2 regions of the Cupriavidus sp. 21MJTG02-4 genome follow, and region 1 is predicted to be linked to the other one. Evidence: predicted binding sites of a transcription regulator. Region 1 holds the regulator's gene; the other holds the start of a gene.

The links. The regulator LexA, encoded in region 1, represses DNA repair genes until DNA is damaged. The targets are predictions, from matches to a motif close to ACTGTATNNNNATACAGT.
Region 2: a site for LexA is predicted at 1,892-1,909, ahead of AC3FKH_RS01385 (ATP-dependent helicase). Genes of this name have one in related genera too.

The regions. Positions count from the first base shown of each region.
Region 1 is NZ_JBYOJP010000010.1:139,835-143,562, forward strand. Features, by position in the region: gene AC3FKH_RS20450 (hypothetical protein) at 1-226, opposite strand, end outside; gene AC3FKH_RS20455 (DUF2188 domain-containing protein) at 407-631, opposite strand; gene AC3FKH_RS20460 (hypothetical protein) at 832-1,008, shown strand; gene AC3FKH_RS20465 (hypothetical protein) at 1,124-1,330, shown strand; gene AC3FKH_RS20470 (hypothetical protein) at 1,392-1,562, opposite strand; gene lexA (transcriptional repressor LexA) at 1,668-2,324, opposite strand; gene AC3FKH_RS20480 (asparaginase) at 2,520-3,518, shown strand; gene rpsF (30S ribosomal protein S6) at 3,620-3,728, shown strand, end outside.
Region 2 is NZ_JBYOJP010000001.1:281,761-285,488, reverse strand. Features, by position in the region: gene AC3FKH_RS01385 (ATP-dependent helicase) at 1-1,840, opposite strand, end outside; gene AC3FKH_RS01380 (TlpA disulfide reductase family protein) at 2,013-2,549, opposite strand; gene AC3FKH_RS01375 (SoxW family protein) at 2,667-3,161, opposite strand; gene AC3FKH_RS01370 (hypothetical protein) at 3,291-3,728, shown strand, end outside.

The sequences.
Region 1 (3,728 bases):
AACCGGTGTCCCATGCGCCGTGGTAGGCCGCATAAAAGCGCATTTGATTGGCGCCGGCCAAGGGCAGGTCGCACTTCTTGTGCAGGTACAGCACCGTGGGGAACGGCGTTCGAACCGTTTCCCCGACCCGCATGTCGTCAAACGGATAGACATAGGCGTCTTCGGCGCGCGCGGCTGTGGCTGTGGCGGCGGCCAGTGCCGCGATCATCCATACCAGCATCTTCATGGCGATCACCAAGGACTGACGAAGGCGGGTTTGCGAGCCCGCGCCAAGCCAGAGAGCTATCTGGCAAAAATTGTACGTCGCCTTGCAGCGAAAAACCCGGCGACACGCGCCGGGTTATGTTCGCCAGCCGCCATAGCGGGCGTGGTCCTGGGCGTCCGGCTTCGCGAACCGGCCCAGCCATCACCCTTTGATGTCGGGCGCCTCCTGGCCAAACGAATTCCTTTCATGGATCTGTCCATCCCGGCCGTGAATCAGCAGCTCGACCTTCGTCCGTCTCGCCTTCTCCGTGCCGGTGGCGATGGCGTGTTGCTGGCAGGTGAAACGCTGCTCGTTTCCGGACCCGCCTTCGAGCTGAACGGCCCAGCCATTGTAGGTAGGCACGACGTGGATATTCTTGTTGGCCATGGCTGTCTCCTGGAGTCTGTGGAGATAGTGTCGGCCTGCGAACACCGCGCCGGTATCAGTCGCTGTCCGACAAGGCGAGCGGAGGCGGATGGGGTTTATCCCGACTGTCCCGATTCGCCAAGCGGATGTCACCTGGAGTCAAATGGATTTGCTCCGGTTTTCCATACTGGCGTGGTAACGAACTCGCTCTCCACACCATCATGCTTGCCGTGGCTATCTGGCTGCTTTGCTCTTTCGGGATTGGTCTGCTGGCCCACATTCTGGGTCGCTCCGTTGCGGTCTGGCTGACCTTCTCGATGATCTTCACGCCATCCCTCGGGCTGATCGCGATGGCTATCCTGGGCAAGAAGGCAACGACACAGCAGCTGCCGGCCTGAAGAGCGCGGCTGCCGGCTCGGCGCGACCCTGTTCCGCCCGCGGCGAGCGGGAAGCAACAGGCTTCGGATGGTCAAGACCTTCATGCTACGATGCCCCGGACACCGGGAGGCTGCCATGGAATATCGATACAAGAGCCGGGAAATCTCGATTCAGCCAATCAAGGCGCCCGACGGGCAATGGGACTGGTCGTTTGTCATCCGTGGACACGGACATCGACATAACGCCGGCGCGCTCGCGGCAACGGAAGACAGTGCCATCGAGGCGGCCTACGCGGCTGCGAAGCACGAGATCGACCATATCTCCGGCGACGCCAACGACTAGCCGCCGTCAGCGCGGCATTACCGCTGCATTTACTCAGGCCGGCTCCGGCCAGCGGCAAGCCTCAGGCCAGGAGCTTGGTCGGCTCGGCCAGTTCCAGCATCCGGCAGATCGCCGCCATGCTGCCAACCATGGTACGGCGCTGCGCGCCCTGATAGATGCGAACCCCCTTCGATTGCCGGAACGGCACGGGCTTGACCGGCTGGCGGGCGGCGATGTGGTTGGTTTGCGGCATGGCTACACCTCTCGATTGGCAAAAGCGGGGTCAACACCCGTCAGGCGGGCGGCGTCGGCACTGCAAGGAGGAGGGCGGCGGCCAGCGCGCGGCTGGCCGCGCTGGTCAGAAGCCCGAGGAGCGGATCAGCCCGACGGCAATGCCTTCGAGCGAGAACTCTTCGCGTCCGGGCCCGACCATGATGTTCGGGAAGTCCGGGTTTTCCGCGATCAGCTCGATGGTGCCGTCACGGCGCTGCAGGCGCTTGACGGTGACGTCGTCGCCCAGGCGGGCCACGACGATCTTGCCGTTGGGTGCTTCGCTGGCCTTGCGCACGGCCAGCAGGTCGCCGTCGAGGATGCCGGCGTCGCGCATGCTCAGGCCGCGCACGCGCAGCAGGTAGTCGGGGCGTTCGTCGAAGACCGAGGCATCGACCTGGTATTGCCGGTCGATATGCTCGGCGGCCAGGATCGGGCTGCCGGCGGCCACGCGGCCCACCAGCGGCAGCGTCAGCTGCATGACCCCGGACATCGGCAGGGAAAACTGGTCGGGGGTTTCCGAATCGCTGCGCGCCACCTTCAGGCGGATGCCGCGCGACGCGCCCGGCGTCAGTTCGATCACGCCCTTGCGCGCCAGCGCTCGCAGATGTTCTTCCGCGGCATTGGGCGATGAGAAGCCAAACTCCGCGGCGATCTCGGCGCGCGTGGGCGGGAAACCCGTGCCGCGGATCGTATTGCGGATCAGGTCGAAAATTTGCTGCTGCCGGGGTGTCAGGGTCGCCATGGAAGCGTTCCGATAAGTGCCCTGGTGCTGTTTGTCTGCCAGCCGGGTGAGCACTGTATGTTTAAACAGTATGCTGTGATTTTATACAGTATCGGCGCAAGCGCAAGCAGAATTTCAGAAGCGTCCGCTCGACATCAGGTTTGCCCGCATGCCGCAGGTACAATCGCCGGACTTCAGCTCCCTGCATTCCCCACCATGTCCCAGCTTCCCCGCATCGTGGTCCTGGCCACTGGCGGCACCATTGCCGGCGCCTCGACCAATCCGGCCAGCAGCGCGCGCTACCAGGCCGCGACGGTGCCCGTGTCGACGTTGCTGGCGGCCGTGCCGGCGTTGCAGTCGGTGGCCCGGATTGAAGCCGAGCAGGTGGCGCAGATCGATAGCAAGGACATGGTGTTTTCGCTTTGGCCAACGCTGGCCGCGCGCGTTCAGCATTGGTCGGCCGAGCCGGACGTGGCCGGCATCGTCATTACGCATGGCACGGACACGCTTGAAGAGACGGCGATGTTCCTGCACCTGACGCAAGCCTGTCCGGTGCCCGTGGTACTGACCGCCGCAATGCGGCCGTCGACGTCGTTGTCGGCGGACGGTCCGCTCAATCTGCTCGATGCGGTGCGCGTCGCCGGCCATCCGGCTGCGCGCGGCAAGGGGGTGCTGGTGGTGCTGAACCAGCAGATCCATGCGGCGCGCGACGTGACCAAGGCACATACCTCGGCGGTGGATGCCTTTGCGTCGCCGCAGGGCGGTCCGCTGGGTTTCGTGCAGGACGAGTCGGTGCGGCTGCCGCGCACGCCCACGCAGTCCGTTGCGGCGGTCTTTCCCGTGCCGGCCCGGTGGCCCGAGGTCGAGATCGTCGCAAGCTATACGCAGCCGGGGCGCATCGCGGTGGACGCAATGGTGGCTGCCGGCGTACGCGGCCTGGTCGTGGCGGCGGCGGGCAACGGTTCGGTGCATGAGACGCTGATCGCGGCGCTCAGGGATGCCGCCGCGGCCGGTGTTGCCGTGGTGCGGAGTTCGCGGACCGGGGCCGGTCATGTGTCGATTCCGCCAGTTACGGACCCCGATGCCGGCCTGTTTGTCTCCGCCGCGGACCTGAACCCCTATAAGGCAAGGGTGCTGTTGCTGGTGGCGCTTGCACAGGAACCGGGGCTGGCGGCGGCGCCGGACCGGCTTCAGGCGCTGTTCGCCTCGGTGTGATAGCGGTTGCGTGATTGTCAATAGCCGAGCTATACTTTAAGGCTATTCAACCTTGCCGCACCGGACGTGACGCCCGGGTGGCTTATCCAAAAGGAGCGTCAATGCGTCATTACGAAATCGTATTCATCGTCCACCCGGACCAGAGCGAGCAAGTGCCGGCCATGATCGAGCGTTACAAGTCGCTCGTGACGTCGCAAGGCGGCCAGATTC
Region 2 (3,728 bases), on a different contig from region 1:
CCGTAGTGCCCGTCGCGAGGTCCGACGGCATGCAGCCGTCCACGGCATTGAGCACGTACACCGCCTTCCACTCCTGGCCCTTGGCCGAGTGGATCGTCGACAGGATCAGGAAATCCTCGTCGCGCAGAGGCACGCCTGATTCATCGCTGGATGCACTGGGCGGATCAAGCGTCAGTTCTGTCAGGAAGCGCTCGCGCGACGCATAGGTTGCCGCAATGCGTTCGAGTTGCTGCAGGTCCGCCATGCGCGCGGCGGCATCGTCGTGGATGCGCTCCAGGTGCGGCTGGTACCAGGCGATGACCTGCTCGAACTCCGACGGCCACGGCGAGGCCGGTCCGAGCAGCGTGCGGGCCAGCGCCAGCAGGTCGGTCCAGGCTGGCGCGGCGGCGGGCGGCGCCTCGAAAGATTCGAGCGCGAACAGCGGCTCGGTGGCAACCGCCAGCGCGTCGAGCACGCGCGCAGCAGTCTTGGGCCCGATGCCGGGCAGCAGCTGCAGCGTGCGGAAACCCGCGATGCGGTCGAGCGGATTCTGCAGCCAGCGCACCACGGCCATCGCGTCCTTCACGTGCGTGGATTCGAGGAACTTGAGGCCGCCGAACTTCACGAACGGGATATTGCGCCGGGCCAGTTCGATTTCCAGCTGCGCGCTGTGGTCGGCCGCGCGGAACAGCACTGCCTGCGCCATCAGTGCCAGGCCTGCCTCGCGACGCTCCAGCACACGCTCGACCACGAAGCGGGCCTGGTCGGCTTCATCGTTGACCACGACCACGCCAGGCTTCTCGGCCGAGGTGCGCTCGGACCACAGGTCCTTGGTGTAGCGCTCGGACGCAAGCCCGATCACCGCGTTGGCGGCCTGCAGGATCGGCTGCGTCGAACGGTAGTTCTGCGACAGCGTGACCTGCCGCGCGGGCGGCGTGAAATGCGCGGGGAAATCGAGGATATTGCGCACGGTGGCGCCGCGGAATGCGTAGATGGACTGCGCGTCGTCGCCCACCACGGTAAGGCCGCGGCCATCGGGCCGCAGCGCCAGCAGGATCGACGCCTGCAGCGCGTTGGTGTCCTGGTATTCGTCGACCAGCACATGGTCGAAGCGCGCGCCCATGTCCTGTGCGATGGCGGGCTCGGTCAGCGCCTGCGCCCAGTACAGCAGCAGGTCGTCGTAGTCGAGCACCTGCTGCTTCTGCTTGGCTTCGACATAGCCCGCGAACAGCGCGCGCAGCGCATCGACCCACATGGTGTAGCGCGGGAACCAGCGCTTGAGCACGTCTTCAAGCGGCGCCTGCGTGTTGACCACGCGCGAATAGATCGACAGGCAGGTTTCCTTTTTCGGGAAGCGGCTGGCCTGCTCGGACAGGCCCAGGTCATGCCGCACCACGTGCATCAGGTCCGCCGCATCGCCACGGTCGCAGATGGTGAAGGCCGGCGATAAGCCCAGCGTTTCCGCGTATTCGCGCAGCAGCCGTGCGCCGATCGCGTGGAAGGTGCCCGACCACTGCAGCGCGGCGCGGCCAGCGCCGGTACTGATGCCGAGCGCCTGGTCGACGATGCGCTCGACGCGCCGGCCCATCTCCGCCGCCGCGCGGCGTGAAAACGTCAGGAGCAGGATGCGGCGTGGATCGGCACCCTTCAGCACCAGATGCGCGACACGATGGGCGAGCGTATTGGTCTTGCCCGAGCCCGCACCCGCGATGATCAGCAGCGGACCTTCGCTGTGGTGCTCGACTGCCGTGCGCTGTTCCGGATTGAGCCGCGCCAGGTAGGCGGGGACGTCAGCGTCCGGTGTGGCAGGTTCGGCAAGGGCGGAAGGCGATTCCGCGAGGGGGGCAAGATCCAGTGACACGGGCGGTTCGGGGTGTGGCCGCCGTCAGGGCGGGCAGGAAGACTGGCGCAAACTGTATATCCATACAGGCATCGGGCGCAAGCCAGTCGAGGCGGGCGCGGCACCAGCCCAACAAAAAAGGTGCCCGATGAGCACCTTTTATCCACGTTTTGCAGCCGTTGCCGGAAATTCGTCAGGCCGCCTTGGCCAGCGCGCCGTCGAGCAGCTTGTGCAGTGCGTCCCATTCGGGCTCGCCGACATAGCGCTTCAGGATGCGGCCGTCCTTGTCCACGACGAAGGTGGTGGGCGTGAGCTGCACATTGCCGAAGGCCTTGGACGCGGCGCCGTCCGAGTCCATCGCGACCTTGAACGGCAGGCCGCGCGTCTTGGCGTAGTTCATCACGTACATCGGGGGATCGTAGTTCATGGCCACGGCCACGAATTCCAGGCCCTTGCCCTTGTACTGCTCATAGGTGCGGACCATGTCCGGCATTTCCTTGACGCAGGTGGCGCAGCTCGTGGCCCAGAAGTTGATCAGGTAGACCTTGCCCTTGAGGTCACCCGTGCTGACTTTCTCGCCCGAGAGCAGCGTGAAGGTGGCGGCGGGCACCTGGCTCGACGGCGACAGCGCGCGGTAGCCGAACCAGCCGAGCGCGGCGAGAACGACGACGACCACGGCGATGGGCCAAAGCTTGCGGGGTCGGGAAGTGACGGAGGCGGCGTTTGTCATGGCAATGCGGTCCGGCATGGGCCGGCCCCGTTCAACTGGCAACAGGCCATTCTAAACCCGGGCGCGGCGCGGTGCTGCAATCCGTCGCGTGCGGCAATCCGCCGCAGTGGCGGGTGGTCAGCGTGCGGTGGCGACAACAGCACGCGCCTGGCCCAGCGCCTGTTCCAGGTAGGCACCGTAGAAATCGGGCTGGAGGCCGCGTAGCGGGGCGGCGGCCTGCCCTCCTTCACGATCGAGGAACAGTACGGTCGGCGCAACGCGCACCTGATGGGCCTTGGCCCACGCGCGCGCGGTGGTCATCGAGCCATCGGTGTCGCGCAACGGGGTGTCGGCGGTCATGTCGACTTCGCGCACGGCGATTTCGCCGGCTGCGGCCTGCGGGCCGAGATAGCTCTTCCGCACGGTGTCGCAGTAGCCGCAATCGGGCAGCGAGACCAGCACCACGAGCGGCTCGCCGCGCCGCGCCGCTTCGGCGGCGTGGGCGGCAAGGTCGGTCGCGCGCGGCAGATGAGGCGTGCCCGCGCTGGCGGGGCCGGCCAGCGCGGCAAGTCCGAGCAGCGCGGCGGCAGCAAGACGAACGGAGGGTCGACGGATCGGGATCAGCGGGGGCATGGTGTATAGCGCAGCAAGCACGGGCCGGCGGCTTCCCGGATAATACCGGTTTCCGCCCGGCGGCGAGGCGCCAGCGCGCCGCCGTCCCGGCCCCGACAATCCGCGCCGCAACGTAGCGGCCACGCCCCGATGCCCCCTCCTCAGGTCTGTCAGTGGTTCTCCCGGCTTCGCCCGGTGTTGCCGGCCATGCTTGCCGTGGCCTGGCTCGGCGCGTGTTCGCCGCGCTATGACTGGCGCACGATCCAGTCGGGCGAGGGCGGCTATGCCGCGCTCTATCCGGGCAAGCCCACCAGCGCCGCGCGCGACGTGGCCATTGCCGGGCACAAGCTGCCGATGACCATGGAGGCGGCGCGCGTCGACGAGATGCTGTTCGCCGTCGGCGTGGTCACGCTGCCGGCCGACGATGCCGCCCTGCGCCGCGAGGCGCTGGCTGCCATGCAATCCGGCCTGCTGGCCAATCTTGGCGTGCAGGCCGGCGAGCCCGTGCACACGCGTGCGGTGACGATCCAGTCCGCCGACCAGCCGGCGCGGCCGCTCGACGGCATCGAAGTCGAGGCAAGCGGCGTG